Regions from separate parts of the Bacillus sp. VA13 genome, predicted to be linked through region 1. Evidence: riboswitches for the same ligand, from Rfam matches in the RefSeq annotation. Region 1 holds a riboswitch; each other region holds the start of a gene.

Region 1 (6,092 bases):
CTCCTTTCCGTGCCGATCATGTCGGCAGTTTACTGCGATCTGCTCCGGTGAAAGAAGCCCGGCAAAAAAAAGCGGCTGGCGAGATCACTGCGGAACAGCTTCGTGATATCGAAAATCAAGAGATCACCCGCACTGTGGAAAAACAAAAAGAAATCGGTCTCGATGTGGTAACAGACGGGGAATTCCGACGTTCCTGGTGGCATTATGATTTCCTGGAAGGGCTTGACGGTGTGGAACCGTTCATCCCGGCTGAAGGGATTCAGTTCCATCATGCGAAAACAAAAGCACGCAGCATCAAAGTGACGGGAAAACTCGATTTTACGAGCCACCCCGCGCTTGCCGATTATCAATTTTTACATGAGACTGCCGGTGACGCGACACCAAAGCTGACGATTCCGAGCCCGAATATGCTGTTTTTCGGTGAAAAAGCCGATAAAGGGATTTATGACGACCAAGAGGAATACTTTCATGATCTGGCCCAAGCGTACAAAAAAGCAATCAAAGCCTTCTATGACGCTGGATGCCGCTATCTTCAGCTTGATGATACGTCATGGTCTCTCTTCTTTGAGGAAAAAGGCAGAGAGGTCGTCCGAGCGCTTGGCGGCGATCCAGAAACATTGCCTGCCTTATTCGCCAAAACGATTAACGATGCAGTGGCAGATCGGCCTGATGATTTAGCAATCACGATGCACATTTGCCGCGGCAACTTCCGTTCAACTTGGGCGGCATCTGGAGGCTATGACGCTGTAGCGGAAACGATTTTGGATGGCTTACATTTGGACGGCCTGTTCTTGGAATACGATGATGACCGCTCCGGTAACTTTGATCCGCTCCGTTTCGTGAAACGCAAGGATCTGCAAATTGTACTCGGTTTGATTACATCGAAATACGGCGAGCTTGAAAATCCTGAGGATGTGAAGCGCCGAATCAATGAAGCGGCGCGCTTTGTCAGCCTGGATCAGCTGTGCCTCAGCCCGCAGTGCGGTTTCGCCTCTACAGAAGAAGGCAATCTTTTGACAGAGGAGCAGCAATGGGCGAAGCTGCGCCATGTGATCGACATCGCCAACGATGTGTGGAGATAATCTATCATTGACAGAAACATAAAATGTGTGAATAATAGATACTATCAGAAAATTTCATAAAAAGGTTTTCCTTATCAAGAGAGGTGGAGGGACTGGCCCTGCGATACCCGGCAACCGCTGTTTAACAGAATGGTGCTAAATCCTTTAGAGCAATGATTGCTCTTGAAGATAAGGTTGAGATTGTCATACAAGCTCTTCCTTATCCAAAGGAAGAGCTTTTTTATATTCGAATGGAAAGAAGGAATGGACAACATGCCACAACAAACAACACCCGCAGAACAAAAATCACTTCAAAGAAAAAAACCGCCGTTTCGCGCGGATCAAGTCGGAAGCCTGCTGAGATCTGAGCCCGTTAAAAAAGCGCGGCTGCAAAAAGCGGCCGGCGAGATTACGGCTGAGCAGCTTCGCCAAATCGAAAACGATGAAATCACCCGCATTGTGGAAAAACAGAAGGAAACCGGCCTGAACGTCGTGACAGACGGTGAATTCCGCAGAGCGTGGTGGCACTTTGATTTCCTTGAAAACTTAGATGGCGTTGAGCCGTTTACTCCTGAGCAGGGCATTCAATTCCATAACGTACAGACAAAAGCACGCGGCATAAAAGTGACCGGTGATATCGACTTTTCAACTCACCCAATGCTTGAAGATTACTCCTTTCTCCATAGCATTGCCGGTGACGCGACACCAAAGATGACAATCCCAAGCCCGAATATGCTGTTTTTCCGCGGAAAGCTGGAAAAGGATGCATACAAAAACGACTATCACCTTTTCCAGCACGATGTATCCAAAGCATATAAAAAAGCGATTCAAGCGTTTTATGACAGAGGCTGCCGCTACCTCCAGCTTGATGATACAGCATGGGCTGTTTTCTTATCTGAAAAAGGCTTAAAACAAATCGAAGCGTTCGGAACAACGCCTGATGAGCTTCGCCAGCTGTTTGCGAAATCCATTAACGACGCGATTGCAGACCGTCCGGATGACTTGACCGTAACAATGCACATTTGCCGCGGCAACTTCCAGTCCACTTGGACAGCGGAAGGCGGCTATGACGCAGCAGCCGAAACCATTTTTGACGGCTTGAACCTGGACGGGCTTTTCCTAGAGTATGATGATTCACGCTCAGGCGGATTTGAACCACTCCGTTATGTGAAGCGCTCTGATCTTCAGCTTGTCCTTGGCTTAGTGACATCTAAATTCGGTGAGCTTGAACATCCAGACAATGTAAAACGCCGTATCGAAGAAGCGTCCCGCTATGTGAGCTTAGACCAGCTTTGCCTCAGCCCTCAATGCGGATTCGCTTCAACTGAGGAAGGCAACAAGCTGACTGAAGAACAGCAATGGGCGAAGCTGCGCCATGTGGTTGAGATCGCTAACGATGTTTGGAAATAAGCAAAGAAAAAACACACTTGATTCCCTGGCGGAGCAAGTGTGTTTTTTATGTTATTGAGCGGTATAGCCTCCATCAAGGACGACAGCCTGCCCGGTGACACCCTTCGCTTTCTCGCTTGCCAAAAACACCGCATAATCCGCGATTTCCTTGACGGAAAGCAATCGTTTTTGCGGCACAAGCGGAAAAATGACCTGTTCAAGCACGGAGTCGTAAGGGACATTTCTCGTTTTCGAAAGATCGCTCAGCTGATTGCGGACAAGCTGTGTATCGACATAACCCGGACAGAGCGCGTTGACTGTAATGCCGTGGGGCGCACCTTCCAGCGCCCCCACCTTTGTCAGTCCAATGACGCCGTGCTTGGCACTATTATAAGCGGATTTCCCCGCAAAGCCGACTAAACCATTAACAGATGCGATATTAATAATTCTGCCAAACCGCTGTTTTTTCATGATCGGAAAAACATGCTTCATCGCGATGAAGGGCGCCGTCAGCATAACCTTGATCAGCTGTTCAAAGGTTTCTGTCGGAAACTCTTCAATCGGGGCGACGTGCTGAATACCGGCATTGTTCACCAAAATATCCAAGCGGCCGTATCGTTTTTGGATGGCGTTTACCGTATCAGCGACTTGCGCTTCCTTTGTCACATCACACGGAATGGCTGCTGCGTCAAAACCTTCTTCTGCAAGCTTGGAAGCGGTCTTTTCGCATGCTTCCTGATGAAGGTCCGAAACGATGACGCTAGCGCCTTCACGGGCGAATTCCCTCGCGATTTCGAATCCGATTCCGCCGGCTGCCCCAGTCACCAAGGCGACTTGTTTTTTCATGTCAAACACCCTCCCATTAAGAATTTTGTTTGATCACAGACTGGCTTACAGCGAAAGCGGCTTCTGTTTTTTCATAAACCTCTTCAATTGTGACACCTTCCTGAAGCTCCGTCAGTGTCATGCGGCCGTTATCAAAATCAAAAACAGCCAAATCCGTAATCAGCCTGTGTACGACTTTCTGGCCTGTCAGCGGAAGCGAGCATGTTTTTTTCACCTTTGACTCGCCATGTTTATTGACATGTTCCATGATGACAACGATCCGTTTCGCCCCGTTGACGAGATCCATGGCGCCGCCCATCCCTTTTACCATTTTCCCTGGGATCATCCAATTGGCCAAATCGCCCTGCTCAGAAACTTCCATGCCGCCGAGGATAGCCAAATCGATATGCCCGCCTCTTATCATTGCGAATGACTCAGCGCTGTCAAAATAGGAAGCCCCCGTCACTTCAGTGATTGTTTCCTTTCCTGCATTGATCAAATCCGCATCTTCCGTTCCTTCCACAGGATACGGACCGATCCCGAGCAAGCCGTTTTCTGACTGAAGCATGACGTGAACGCCATCGGGTATCTCATTTGCGACAAGCGTTGGCATTCCAATCCCAAGATTGACGTTCATGCCATCCTTGATTTCTTGTACAGCCCGTTTGACCATTCGTTTTCTCGCTTCTTTCATTTCGCCTCACCCTTTCCCGCCGCTTGTCGGACTGTTCGCTTTTCAATCCGTTTTTCATGGCTCGCGCCAAGCACCACATGCTGTACGTAAATTCCCGGCGTATGGATATGATCTGGATCGAGCTCTCCCGCTTCCACGATTTCTTCTGCCTCGGCAATCGTAATCTTCCCTGCCATGGCGGCAACGGGATTGAAATTTCTCGCCGTTTTCCGAAAAACCAAATTCCCCATGGTGTCCGCTTTCCACGCTTTGACAATCGCCACGTCGCCGGTGATGCCTCGCTCCAGTACATATGTCCGGCCTCCGAACGTTTTATGTTCTTTTCCCTCTGCTATTGAAGTACCAACGCCTGTCGCCGTGTAAAATCCCGGTATGCCCGCACCGCCTGCACGAATTCTCTCAGCGAGCGTTCCTTGGGGAACAAGTTCAACCTCAAGCTCTCCGCTTAAAAACTGCCGCTCAAAAATTTTATTTTCACCGACATAGGATGCGATCATTTTCTTGATTTGCCTGTTAGCCAAAAGCAAACCAAGCCCCCAGTCATCAACTCCGCAATTGTTGCTGACAACGGTTAAATCCTTTACTCCCTGATCTCTTATCGCCAAAATGAGCTGTTCAGGAATGCCGCAGAGCCCGAATCCTCCTGCGATCAGTGTATCTCCATCATGAATCAGTTCCGCAGCTTCCTTACTTGATGACAGTACTTTTCCCATATTGATGCCCCTTTCGTTTTCTCTTACACTAGACCGGTCAGGCTGTAAATCGCGATCACAGCAAATACGGCAGCCGTTTTAATGAGCGTGATTGCAAAAATATCCCGATACGATTGCCGGTGAGTTAGTCCTGTCACGGCCAGAAGCGTGATAACAGCGCCATTATGCGGCAGCGTATCCATGCCGCCTGATGCCATCGATATGACTCGATGCATCACTTCCGGCGGAATGTTGTAAGCCTGAATCGCCTGCAAGTATTGATCCGACATCGCGCTTAGTGCAATGCCCATACCTCCTGAAGCCGATCCGGTGATCCCCGCCAGTGCAGTTGTCGTGACGGCCCCGTTCACAAGCGGATCGGTAAAGGTGTGCGAGATTCCGCTGCTCAGCTTGTGAAACCCCGGCAGCGCGGCGATAACGCCGCCGAAACCATACTCGGCACCCGTATTCATAGATGCCAGCAAGGCACCGCCGATCCCTTCATTCAGCCCTTCCTTCATTTGGGCAAACACCCTTCTCCAATCAAATAAAATCGTTGTAATGATGCCAATCACCAGAGCGAGCTCCACCGACCAAATAGCAGCCGCTGAAGAAATATCGAGCTTGCCGAATTCCTTTAATCCGATCGATGAAAAATCAAATCCATTCGGATACCACTTTGGAAGGTATATGGTGAAACATTTATTCACTGCACCTACGAGTATAAGCGGGACAAAGGCAAGCGCATGCTGCACCGGGCTTTTGTCCGGTTCGGCCGTGAACTCAGGCGATTCAAGAGCAGCAGTATTCTCCGAATCAAAACCGCCGTAGCCTTCGCCGGATGTCTGCGCTTTTTTTCGCCTCGATTCCAAATACATCATGCCCGCTGCCAGCACAATCACTGCGCCGAACAAGCCAAGCCAAGGAGCGGCATAAATGTCTGTTTTGAAAAACGTCGTCGGGATGACATTTTGAATTTGCGGCGTCCCCGGAAGTGCGTCCATTGTAAATGTAAAAGCCCCTAAAGCAATCGTTCCCGGGATGAGGCGTTTCGGTATGTTAGCTTCTCGGAACAGATTTTTCGCAAACGGATACACGGCAAACACGACAACAAATAGGCTGACGCCGCTGTACGTCAAGATAGCGCCCATCAGCACAATGGCAAGTATCGCTCTTTTTGCCCCGACAAGCCTGACAATCGTTTTCGCAATCGATGCCGCAAGCCCGGACATTTCAACGACTTTTCCAAAAATCGCACCGAGTAAAAATACCGGGAAATACAGCTTAATAAAACCCGCCATCTTCTCCATAAAAATCGAGGAGAAAAAAGGAAGCACATGGCTTGGATCTGTCAGCAGCACCGCAAATAACGCGCAAATCGGCGCAAACAAAATGACAGAAAATCCCCGATACGCCGTAAACATCAGCAAG
Region 2 (6,092 bases), on a different contig from region 1:
TTTTTCGTTGATTCTACTTCAATCGCGTCTTTTTTAGGATTTAATTTATTTTGGATCGCATAGTTTACATTGATGAAGACCGCGTCTCCTTCTTTGTTATCATATGCTTTTGCCGTTAATTCAGGCGCTACTTTTTTGAATTCAAGGTTTTTCGGGTTTTTCTTAATGTCTTTCAATGTTGCGTCAACTGTTTCCACTTTAGAATCAAGTGTGATTAATCCTGCGTTTTCAAGCATTGCAAGCATACGGCCTTGTTCAGCGACGTTGTTTGTCAGGATAATTGTCGCACCGTTTGGAAGGTCTTTCAGTGATTTGTATTTTTTAGAGTAAATACCAAATGGCTCTAAGTGAACAGCTCCGGCATTCACAAGTTTGTAATCTGTGTTTTCTTTCATTTCTTGCTCAAGGTAAGGAATGTGCTGGAAGTAGTTCGCATCCACTTCTTTATCAGCTAAAGCTTTGTTGTACATCTTGTAATCACTAAGCACTTTCACTTTCAGCGTGTAGCCTTTTTCTTTCAACAATGGTTCAGCTTCTTTTAAAATTTCCGCATGCGGTGTTTTTGTCGCTGCAACCACAATTTCTTTCTTGCCGGATTCAGCGCCGTTATTTGAACCGCAGGCAGCCATAACCCCTGCAAACACAAGCAGTAATGCACCCAAAAATAGCTTTTTCAATGTAAATCCTCCCTTATCGTTTGTCTATAATATTTGTTATTACATCACCGATGATTTGAATAATAAAGACGATGATTAAAATAAACACAGTAGCAACGAAGGTAACATCAGCATTATTAGACTGATATCCTTCTACGTACGCAAGGTTTCCAAGGCCGCCTGAACCGATGGCTCCGGCAATTGCCGTTGAGCCAATCAAAGCGATGGCCGTAACCGTGATCCCAGAAATAAGAGCCGGCATAGACTCCGGAAGCAGCACTTTGAAAATAATCGTAGACGTTTTAGCGCCCATTGATTTAGCGGCTTCTATCACACCTTTATCAACCTCGCGCAATGCGATTTCAGCAAGGCGCGCGTAAAACGGTGCCGAACCGATCACCAGCGCCGGCAATGCGGCGTTAGGCCCTAAGATCGTGCCGACTAAGAACTTCGTAAACCCTAACAGTAAAATAATTAAAATAAGGAATGGAATCGATCTGAATATGTTGACAATGGCCGCAATCACAGAGTTGACCGCTTTATTTTGCCAAAGGCTCCCTTTGCTTGTCAGGAAAAGCAGCAAGCCGAGGATCACCCCGATGACAAAAGCAAACAATAAAGAGATCAGCGTCATATAAAGTGTTTCATATGTCGCGTTCCACAACTCAGTTAAATCAACGTTCGGAAAGTATTTTTCAAACATTCGTGATCACCTCTGCTTTCACCTGTTTGTCATTAATGAACCGGATCACGTTTTGCACTTCTTCCTCGTCTCCATCAATATGGATGAACAGTGAACCGTAAGCTCCATCCTTCGTCTGAGAGATTTTCCCTTGCAGAATATTGACGCTGACATTGAAGTTTCTGATCATCTCTGTAATCAGAGGCTGTTCAGCAGAATCACCGACAAATGTGAGCTGAACCATTTTTCCTGATGCTGTTTCATCAAGAAGGTGCTGTAGCGTTTCTTTCGTTTCTTCCGGCTCTGTCACCTGCTGAACAAATCGTTTTGTCATGTCTTCCTTCGGATTTTTGAAGACATCGAGAACTTCGCCTTCTTCCACAACCTTTCCGTTTTCCATGACAGCGACTCTGTTGCAGATTTTGCGGATGACATGCATTTCGTGTGTGATCAGCACAATCGTCAAACCGAGTCTTTCATTAATATCGGACAATAGATCCAAAATTGAATCTGTCGTTTGCGGATCTAATGCTGATGTCGCTTCATCGCAAAGGAGAACCTTCGGATTGTTTGCAAGCGCTCTGGCGATTCCGACACGCTGCTTTTGCCCGCCGCTCAGCTGAGACGGATAAGATTTTTCTTTTCCTTCTAAACCTACCAGTTTAATCAGTTCATCGGCGCGCTTGATCCGTTCGCTCTTTTTCACCCCGGCAATTTCTAAAGGAAACATGATATTGTCTCTAACGGTCCGCGACCAAAGCAAATTGAAATGCTGGAAAATCATGCTGATTTCATGGCGTGCATTTCTTAAAGCGCGTCCGTTCACTTCATTAATCTTGGTTCCCGCCACTTCCACGGTTCCTGAGGTTGGTTTCTCAAGGCCGTTCAGCAGACGGATTAAGGAACTTTTACCAGCTCCGCTATATCCTATAATTCCAAAAATCTCACCTTTTTTAATGGAAAGCGAGACATTTTGGACAGCATTGACATCTCCGTGTTTCGACTTATAAACTTTTGAAACATCTTGAAGATTGATCAAAGCAATCACCTGCCTTAACACTATTCTAAGAAATCTTCCGGGTTTTTCTGCAAAAGAAAAGCCTTTCTGCACACTTGAGCAGAAAGGCTTATATAAAATGCCTTTCTCTCATCTTTCAAAGCTGAACGCTTCGTGTGAATTGGCACCATTTCAACAGCGTTGATGGTTGCCGGGCTTCATAGGGCACTTCCCTCCACCTCTCTTGATAAGAGAAATATATAGTCTTTTTCGTCCGGAAATTCTTAATGTAGAATAGCATGGCGAATGATTAAATGTCAATAAAATAAATGATGTCAACTTTTACTATTATAATAATTACCTATTTTTTAATTCTTTAAAATCCTCTGAAAAAATCCGTTCGTCAGCCAGAGTATGGCTTCTAGTTTTAACAGGGCCCTGAATGACCCCTTTACTTTGAGGCTTCCGCTCTGAATAAGGTGCTGAAGGGAAATGTCTCCGTGCAATAAGTCAATAATTTCTGTTTGGTTTCCGTAAAAGGTCAGGTTGGACGTTTGGGGCGAAGAAATTTTTTTCATTTCTCCCTGTTCGTTTATTGAGACGGTTAAGGCTTCTGTTTCTCCTTGGAAGGTAATGAGCAATGTCGAAGCGTTCAAAAGGGGTTTTAAAAACAGATGCTGATACTCATCTTCTAAAACTTCCGCTTTCTCCATATGTACAACCTCCTATTTGTTGGTCATACATACACATTTCTCTTTCTGGCGCAAGAACCCCTTTATAAAACGAACGACAATTTCATTGGATTGTGCAGAGAAATATGTCATAAATGGGATGCGGAAGATGATTTTTGTTTGATCAGCTCATATAAATAAGAAACAGAGTGAAACGCATATCCTCTTTCGACCACTTTTCCGCCTTTAAACAGCAGAAAACAAGGGACGCTTTCAATTTGATATGCTTTTGCGAATGTCGGAGAGTAATTGACATTGTTTTTATAGAAGGCGACATCAGGCAGCATTTCTTTCACCACTGTCAGCATTTTGCTTGCAAGCTGGCAGGTGCCGCAAAACGGAGTATATAAATAAAGGAGATACACATCATCTTCAATGTGCTCAAGCTCATATTCTTGGAGTTCTTTCATGCTATACACCTCGGGATTTTCTTTCAAGAAAAATAGTATGGACATTCAAATTCGCACGCAGCAATACAGAGGCGACATGGTGCCTGGGTGCAGCCGCTACTTCCTTATAGGCTCTGTCGATATGGAGATGGCAGGCTTCGTTAAATTCTCTTTTCAGCTGTTTTCTTAATTTCTCGCCTGATTCATCAGCATCAACTAATATATAGACGTCTTTATCGTAAAGCTCGTCAGCCAATTCCTCAAGCTTCAGCTGGCTGATTGTTCCATTTGTGCAGATAATGCGCACTGGTTCATTCAGGACGCTTTCGATTTTCTCTTTATCTGTTTTCCCTTCGACAATCATAACCTTTTCCAGCTCATCCATCTTCATCTTCTTCACCTGCCGCGTCATATTTGAAACGTTCAGATTGTAAAAGAAGGCAGTGAAATTCACCGCCAACATTAACACCAGCCGTTTTCGTAGTCACAATCCACGTATTTTTCGTCGTTTCCTGAGACCACATCAGCTGTCTTATAAAATTTCTCATTTTCAAAGGAATAACCGGACTTAAGCTCATATTCATTCATGCTTGTCATTTGGCCGATCATCTCATTTTCATGATATAACGAGAGCCGGCCATTTTGAAAGCGGCCTGTCACATCATTGGTGACATCGAGCTTTTGTTTGCTGAAAGCCATATTGGACACCTCCCATAACGTTAGCGTGTCCAATTGCCTTTACAGCTATCCTGTTTTAGTCTTCTTGTGTCATCTCTTCGTATTGCTCTGCTGTCATCAGTTTTTCAATTTCAGAAGCGTCAGACGGCTCAACGACGATCATCCATGCTTTTTCGTACGGAGATTCGTTGACGAATTCCGGACTGTCATCAAGATCTTCGTTTACTTCCACAACAGTTCCGTTAATCGGTGCATAAAGCTCAGATACCGTTTTAACGGATTCAACACTGCCAAATGGCTCGTCCGCTTTGATTTCAGCGCCGACTTCAGGAAGTTCGACAAACACGATGTCGCCTAGCTCAGACTGGGCAAAATGCGTAATTCCGATTCTAGCTTTTTCTCCTTCAACTTTTACCCACTCGTGTTCTTCTGAGTAACGCAAATCTTTAGGTATGCTCAATTGAATCCCTCCATTTTTTACAGCACTACAATAAGAAGATAACATACTTTTCAAAAAAAATTTACATTAAGCCCAGTTTTCTTCAAATTGGTCTTCTTTAAATCCGACTGTCACTTTTTCGCCGTCTGTTGTAAGCGGGCGTTTGATCAGCATTCCGTCTGAAGCCAGCAGTTCAAGCTGCTCGTCCTCCGACATGTGATACAGCTTTTCCTTGAGATTCAGCTCGCGGTATTTCATGCCGCTCGTGTTGAAAAATTTCTTGAGATCCAGCCCGCTTTTTTCATAAAGCGCTTTTAGTTCTTCTTTGCTTGGAGGCTGCTCTGCAATATGTATTTCGTTTATTTCTTTCCCATGCTCTTCAAGCCATTTCTTTGCTTTGCGGCACGTTCCGCATTTAGGGTACCAGTAAAAAGTTAACGACATCTTCTTCCCCCTCAATAAAATAATCGAGGTTATTTTAACACAGTTTGTTTTAAAAACCTAAAACAGTGCTTCTTAAAAAAGCTCCGCGCATGCGGAGCTCTTGGCCAATCAGACAATATATTTTTCAGCCTCAAAAACGCCCGCTGCCGCTTCACGTTTTTTCTGAATGACGTTTTTAGGTGTTACGCGCGTGAGCTTGCGCAGAGCGGAAAGCATCATGCGGAGTGAATCTCCTTCTTCCATTGCGATGAGGGATTCCTTCGCGTGCGCTTCAATTTCATTAAAGGCTTCTTGAACGAAAATTTCTGTATACAGCACCTTTTGCGCCGCTTTTTCTTCGCCTTGCGCGGCAATGGCCTTTTCCGTTCTGAGCACGGCTGATTCCATTGCATACACATTGCTGACGATATCCGCGACGTTGACGAGAATTTCTTGTTCGCGATCGATGGCTTTTCCGTATTTTTGCGCGGCGAGACCGGCAGCGAACAGCGCGATTTTTTTGGCTTGCTTAACGATATATTTCTCCTGCTCTAACACGCCGCTGCCAGGCTCTTCAGGCATAAGCATCATGAGTTCTTCCTGCAGCAATTGCGCTTTTTCAAATAGAGGCAGTTCGCCTTTGAGCGCTTTTTTCAGGAAGGTGCTTGGCACGATTAACCGGTTGATTTCGTTTGTGCCTTCAAAAATCCGATTGATCCTTGAATCCCTGTAGGCTCTTTCTACTTCGTACTCCTGCATAAAACCGTAGCCTCCATGAATCTGCACGCCTTCATCTACGATATAATCAAGCGTTTCAGAGCCAAATACCTTATTCAGAGAGCATTCGATGGCATATTCGGCAATTGACTTGGCAATTTGCCGGCCGTCCTTGAGATCTTCGGCTGTAAACTGGCTCATATTGTCTTCAAACAGCCCAACAGTTCTGTACACAGAGCTTTCCATCGCGTACAGCCTTGATGCCATTGTCGCAATTTTTTCCTGGGTCAGCGAAAAGCTAGCAATCGGCGTTTTAAATTGGCGCCGCTGATTTGCGTATGCCGCAGACAGCTCGATTACCCGCTTAGATGCACCGATTG
Region 3 (6,092 bases), on a different contig from region 1:
TTGGGCATCGCGATTCCAAAAGTGTGTGGCCTGCAGGAAAAACTCAGTATGCCGTTTACTTTATCAAAAGAAACGCTTTTCAAAGAACCCTTTGCCGGGCATGCCGAAAAGAAGGAAGCTCCTTCTGGGAAGAGTGTGCTGGAAATCAGCGGCCTTTCGTTCGCAAGAGGACAGCAGACGATTTTCAAAAACATCAGCTTTTCATTGCGCGAAGGCTCTTTGACGGCGCTTGTCGGCCCGAACGGCACTGGAAAATCAACACTTTTATCCGTCCTCGCCCGTCTGATGAAGCCGAAAAACGGCAAGATTCTTCTATATGATAAGCCGCTGCAATCGTATAAAGAAACTGAACTGCGAAAACGAATGGGATTTGTTTTTCAAAACCCGGAGCATCAGTTCGTCGCCGGCACAGTATATGACGAGCTGCTGTTCGGCCAGAAAGTAAATGCTGAAACTGAGAAAAAAGCGCAGCACCTGCTGCATCGTTTCGGTCTTGCGCATTTGGCTGATCATCATCCGTTTGCAATCAGCCAAGGGCAAAAACGGCGCCTGAGCGTCGCTACCATGCTCATGCATGACGTAAAGGTTTTATTATTAGACGAACCAACCTTTGGCCAGGACGCCCGTACGGCGGCTGAATGCATGGACATGATTCAGCGTATCAAGGCAGAAGGAACCGCTGTCCTCATGATTACACACGATATGGAGCTTGTGTCTTCGTATGCCGACAGCGTGCTAGTGCTTCACGATACGGGCCTGGCCTTTGACGGATCTCCAGCGCAGTTATTTTCTCAGGAAACAGGGCTTGTCCAAAAAGCAAAGCTCACCCTTCCCCTTTTATATGAATGGATGGCATATCAAAAGGAGGTGCGTGATGAAACAGCCGTTACATCTCATTAATCCGACAGTGAAAGCGGCCGCCGTTTTTTGCTGTGTTGTCATGCTGTCGTTTATTTACAATCCTTACACTCCTGCGTGTTTTTATATCATCATTGTTGCGGGTATTCTATTGGCGGCCAAAATCCCATTGAAAAAATGGTTTTTGTTTACGATTCCGTTTTTGATTTTGGCATTCGGATGCGTATGGACAGCCGCTGTTTTTGGCAAGGTTCCGACAACTCCGGATAATTTCTTATTTCAAGCTGGTCCTATCTCGATCAACAGCGATAATGTATCTGTCGGCATCTCTCTCGGGTTTCGTATTTTGTGCTTTTCTGCCTTATCGATGATGTTTGTTTTTACAACCGATCCGATTTTATTTATGCTGAGCCTTGTCCAGCAGTGCAAGCTCTCACCAAAGCTCGCATATGGCGTCATTGCAGGCTTTCGTTTTCTTCCGCTGTTAAAGGATGAGGTCCAGCTGATCCAGCAGGCTCACAAGATCAGAGGAGGAGCGGCGGAGAGCGGCTTCATTGAGAAAATCAGCGCGTTAAAGCGGTATACCATCCCGCTTTTGGCAAGCGCCATTAGAAAAGCGGAACGGACAGCGCTTGCGATGGAATCGAAAGGTTTTACTGGAAGCAGAAACCGGACATATTACCGGACACTAACCGTCAACCGGCGCGACTGGCTGTTCTTTTGCCTCGTTCTCTTGTTATTCGCAGGATCTTTTCTCGTATCTTTCTGTTTTGCCTCATAAAAAATCCGCTATCGGGGATAGCGGATTTTTTCTTATTGATGATAGTTTAATGCCTGGGCAAGATTGGTTTTAATTGTAATATTCGAAAAATCAATCCCCAGCTGTACAGCGGTTTGCGCAATTTCAGGCCTGATTCCTGACAGGGTTGACCTAACACCGATCAAATTGAGCGCCTCGATCAATTTAAAGATTTGGTGTGCTACCATCGTATCAACCACCACAACACCTGACAGATCGATTAACAGATGCTCCACGCGTCTTTTTGCACAAGCCTGAAGCGTGTTTTCCAGAATAAACTTTGCCCGTTCTGTATCAATGTCACCGACAAGCGGAAGCAGAGCTGTTGATTTGCTCAGGGTAATGATAGGCGAGCTTAATTCTAGTATCATTTCTCTTTGGGCGTTTAATTGCTGTTTGGCATTCATTTCAGCGTGATCGACGAAGGTATAAATGGTAAAATCAAATACTTTTACAATCAAATCTGCCCATTTTTGTTTCTCTCCCGATTCAAACGCCGACTCGTTTTCTTCTGCGAACTTCTCAAAATACTTCGTATATAATCTCCGGTTTCTCATAAACTCCCGAATGACATACTGAACCGGAGTGTCAAGATGCTTTTGATCGTTCGTCAGCTCAATGACCCACTCTTGAAATTCTTCGAGAAATTGTTTTTCCGGTAAAACATACATGTAATTCAGATGCCGATAAAATTCTCTATCCTGCTCTTTCAATTCTTCCGTTACAGAAGCATTATGTAAGGCGTAAAGCGAATTCGGATCGCTTTCCTCCATCGTTTCAATCCATTCCTCGGCCATTTGTTCAACATGTTCTGAAAAAAATGCATATAATTTTTCATTCAGTTTCATCACACTGCTCCTTTCCCCAACACTATTATAACTTGACTAACAGCTGAATCCCAGTCATACATGCTGAAGCCATCCAATATTTTGAAAATTACTAATTCTTTGGGTTGTATCCTATTTTTTCAAAATGCTTCAAATGGCTCTGTCCGAGCGGTTGTTTTTTTCATATAATATGAGGCAACACCCTTGAATCCACTTGAAAGCATAAAAAAGGAGGGCTTTTTTATGAATGGTGAAATCCGCTTGATCCCGTATGTGACGAATGAGCAGATCATGGATGTAAACGAGCTTCCTGAGGGCATTAAAGTGATTAAGGCGCCAGAAATGTGGGCAAAAGGGGTAAAAGGCAAAAATGTAAAAATTGCTGTATTGGATACGGGCTGCGACACAAGCCATCCTGATTTAAAGAACCAAATCATCGGCGGAAAGAACTTCACGGATGATGACGGCGGCAAGGAAGATGCGATCTCCGACTACAACGGACATGGCACACACGTCGCTGGAACAATTGCAGCTAACGATTCAAACGGCGGCATTACCGGGGTCGCGCCTGAGGCAAGCCTATTGATTGTGAAGGTTCTTGGCGGTGAAAACGGCAGCGGACAATACGAATGGATTATTAACGGCATTAACTACGCGGTGGAACAGAAAGTCGATATCATCTCAATGTCCCTTGGCGGACCAAGCGATGTGCCAGAGCTGGCAGAAGCAGTGAAAAACGCCGTCAAAAACGGAGTGCTTGTCGTTTGCGCAGCGGGAAATGAGGGTGACGGAGACGAACGCACAGAAGAGCTTTCCTACCCTGCGGCTTATAATGAAGTCATCGCGGTCGGATCTGTTTCGGTAGCGCGAGAATTATCAGAATTTTCTAACGCGAATAAAGAGATTGACCTTGTGGCTCCCGGAGAAAATATCTTATCCACTCTTCCTAACAAGAAGTACGGTAAGCTTACCGGCACTTCAATGGCTGCTCCCCATGTCAGCGGAGCGCTTGCTTTAATCAAAAGCTATGAAGAAGAATCATTTCAAAGAAAGCTTTCTGAATCTGAGGTTTATGCACAGCTGATCCGCAGGACTCTTCCGCTTGATATTGCTAAAACGCTGGCAGGCAATGGATTCCTGTATTTAACTGCTCCTGATGAGCTGGCAGAAAGAGCAGAGCAATCACATTTGATGACCCTATAAAATTATTTTTCTTATATAACATAAACCAAATATTGTAAATAAAATTTCAAATTCTATGTTGACAGCGAATTTGAATTACTGTTAAGATTACCAACAAATGATTCAACTTTTCAAAAAATTAATAACATTTTCTCTTATCGAGAGTTGGGCGAGGGATTGGCCTTTTGACCCCAACAGCAACCGACCGTAATTCCATTGTGAAATGGGGCGCACTGCTTTTCGCGCCGAGACTGATGTCTCATAAGGCACGGTGCTAATTCCATCAGATTGTGTCTGAGAGATGAGAGAGGCAGTGTTTTACGCAGAAAAGCCTCTTTCTCTCATGGGAAAGAGGCTTTTTATTGTGAGAAAACCTCTTAGCGGCCTGTATCCGCGGGTTAACGAGAGTGTTTTACATATAAAGGAGGAGAAACAATGACAACCATCAAAACATCGAATGTAGGATTCCCGAGAATTGGACTGAACAGAGAATGGAAAAAAGCACTTGAAGCGTATTGGAAAGGCAGCACTGATAAAGATACGTTTTTAAAGCAAATCGACGACCTATTTTTATCCGCAGCAAAAACACAAATTGACCAGCAGATTGATGTTGTGCCTGTTTCTGATTTCACACAGTATGACCATGTACTCGACACAGCAGTCAGCTTCAACTGGATTCCGAAACGGTTCAGACATTTGACTGACGCTACCGATACATACTTTGCTATCGCCCGCGGAATAAAAGACGCCGTATCCAGTGAAATGACAAAATGGTTTAATACAAATTACCATTACATCGTTCCGGAATATGACGAGAGCATTGAATTCCGCCTGACAAGAAACAAACAGCTCACAGATTACCGCCGGATCAAACAGGAATACGGCGTTGAAACAAAACCTGTGATTGTCGGCCCTTATACGTTCGTCACGCTTGCTAAAGGCTATGAACCGTCTGAAGCAAAAGCGATCCAAAAACGCCTTGTGCCGTTATATGTACAGCTTCTGAAAGAGCTGGAAGAAGAAGGCGTAAAATGGGTTCAAATCGATGAGCCGGCGCTTGTTACAGCTTCTGCCAAAGATGTCCGCGGCGCAAAAGAATTATTTGAAAGCATGACTAACGAGCTTTCATCCTTGAATGTGCTTTTGCAGACGTATTTTGATTCTGTTGATGCTTATGAAGAGCTGATCTCTTACCCGGTACAGGGAATTGGCCTTGATTTCGTTCATGATAAAGGCAGAAACCTGGAACAGCTGAAAACACACGGATTCCCAACAGACAAAGTGCTGGCAGCCGGCGTTATCGACGGACGCAACATTTGGAAAGCGGATCTTGAAGAACGTCTCGATGCCGTTCTTGATATTCTCAGCATTGCAAAGGTTGATGAACTGTGGATTCAGCCTTCCAGCAGCCTGCTGCATGTTCCGGTAGCGAAGCACCCTGATGAGCATTTGGAAAAGGATCTGCTGAACGGATTATCCTACGCAAAAGAAAAACTAGCCGAGCTGACAGCTTTGAAAGAAGGTTTAGTATCAGGAAAAGCGGCGATCAGCGAACAGATTCAGCAGGCGAAAGCTGATATTCAGGCGCTCAAACAGTTTGCAACAGGCGCAAATTCTGAACAAAAGAAAGAACTTGAGCAATTAACCGATAAAGACTTCAAACGCCCGATTCCGTTTGAAGAACGTTTAGCCCTGCAAAATGACTCTCTCGGCCTTCCGCTTTTGCCGACAACTACGATCGGAAGCTTCCCGCAGTCTGCTGAAGTGCGGAGCGCACGCCAAAAATGGCGGAAAAATGAGTGGTCTGATGAACAGTACCAAGACTTTATCAATGCGGAAACAAAACGATGGATTGATATTCAGGAAGAATTGGATCTTGATGTGCTAGTGCACGGTGAATTTGAACGGACAGATATGGTCGAATACTTTGGTGAAAAGCTGGCCGGCTTTGCCTTCACAAAATACGCTTGGGTTCAATCATACGGCTCACGCTGTGTCCGCCCGCCAGTCATTTACGGAGATGTTGAATTCATTGAACCGATGACAGTGAAAGACACGGTATATGCACAGTCCCTGACATCCAAGCATGTGAAAGGAATGCTGACCGGTCCTGTTACAATCTTAAACTGGTCTTTCCCTCGAAACGACATTTCGAGAAAAGAAATCGCCTTCCAAATCGGGCTTGCCCTTCGCAAAGAAGTAAAAGCGCTTGAAGACGCAGGCATTCAAATTATTCAAGTGGATGAACCGGCGCTGCGCGAAGGCCTTCCATTAAAAACCCAAGATTGGGATGAGTATTTGACTTGGGCGGCAGAAGCATTCAGATTAACCACTTCTTCCGTGAAAAACGAGACGCAAATTCATACACATATGTGCTACAGCAACTTCGAAGACATCGTCGATACGATCAATGATCTTGATGCCGA

What was found. A riboswitch is a leader RNA that binds a small molecule or an ion and turns the genes downstream of it on or off. The one in region 1 is predicted to bind S-adenosylmethionine.
Region 2: another riboswitch for S-adenosylmethionine. It lies ahead of metN (methionine ABC transporter ATP-binding protein MetN); the one in region 1 lies ahead of AC0C66_RS09310 (5-methyltetrahydropteroyltriglutamate--homocysteine S-methyltransferase).
Region 3: another riboswitch for S-adenosylmethionine. It lies ahead of metE (5-methyltetrahydropteroyltriglutamate--homocysteine S-methyltransferase); the one in region 1 lies ahead of AC0C66_RS09310 (5-methyltetrahydropteroyltriglutamate--homocysteine S-methyltransferase).

The regions. Positions count from the first base shown of each region.
Region 1 is NZ_JBVQPP010000002.1:212,819-218,910, reverse strand. It holds gene AC0C66_RS09315 (5-methyltetrahydropteroyltriglutamate--homocysteine S-methyltransferase) at 1-1,082, shown strand, start outside; SAM riboswitch class I at 1,151-1,257, shown strand; gene AC0C66_RS09310 (5-methyltetrahydropteroyltriglutamate--homocysteine S-methyltransferase) at 1,335-2,471, shown strand; gene AC0C66_RS09305 (3-hydroxybutyrate dehydrogenase) at 2,523-3,296, opposite strand; gene AC0C66_RS09300 (CoA transferase subunit B) at 3,313-3,969, opposite strand; gene AC0C66_RS09295 (CoA transferase subunit A) at 3,966-4,682, opposite strand; gene AC0C66_RS09290 (GntP family permease) at 4,706-6,092, opposite strand, start outside.
Region 2 is NZ_JBVQPP010000005.1:113,783-119,874, reverse strand. It holds gene metQ (methionine ABC transporter substrate-binding lipoprotein MetQ) at 1-677, opposite strand, end outside; gene metP (methionine ABC transporter permease MetP) at 691-1,359, opposite strand; gene metN (methionine ABC transporter ATP-binding protein MetN) at 1,352-2,377, opposite strand; SAM riboswitch class I at 2,483-2,589, opposite strand; gene AC0C66_RS18190 (SCP2 sterol-binding domain-containing protein) at 2,704-3,048, opposite strand; gene AC0C66_RS18185 (thioredoxin family protein) at 3,156-3,476, opposite strand; gene AC0C66_RS18180 (toprim domain-containing protein) at 3,478-3,840, opposite strand; gene AC0C66_RS18175 (YusG family protein) at 3,918-4,154, opposite strand; gene gcvH (glycine cleavage system protein GcvH) at 4,210-4,593, opposite strand; gene AC0C66_RS18165 (arsenate reductase family protein) at 4,660-5,016, opposite strand; gene fadE (acyl-CoA dehydrogenase FadE) at 5,125-6,092, opposite strand, start outside.
Region 3 is NZ_JBVQPP010000003.1:194,681-200,772, forward strand. It holds gene AC0C66_RS12870 (ABC transporter ATP-binding protein) at 1-900, shown strand, start outside; gene thiX (HMP/thiamine ABC transporter permease ThiX) at 875-1,639, shown strand; gene rsbRB (RsbT co-antagonist RsbRB) at 1,672-2,505, opposite strand; gene isp (serine protease Isp) at 2,728-3,687, shown strand; SAM riboswitch class I at 3,819-3,974, shown strand; gene metE (5-methyltetrahydropteroyltriglutamate--homocysteine S-methyltransferase) at 4,102-6,092, shown strand, end outside.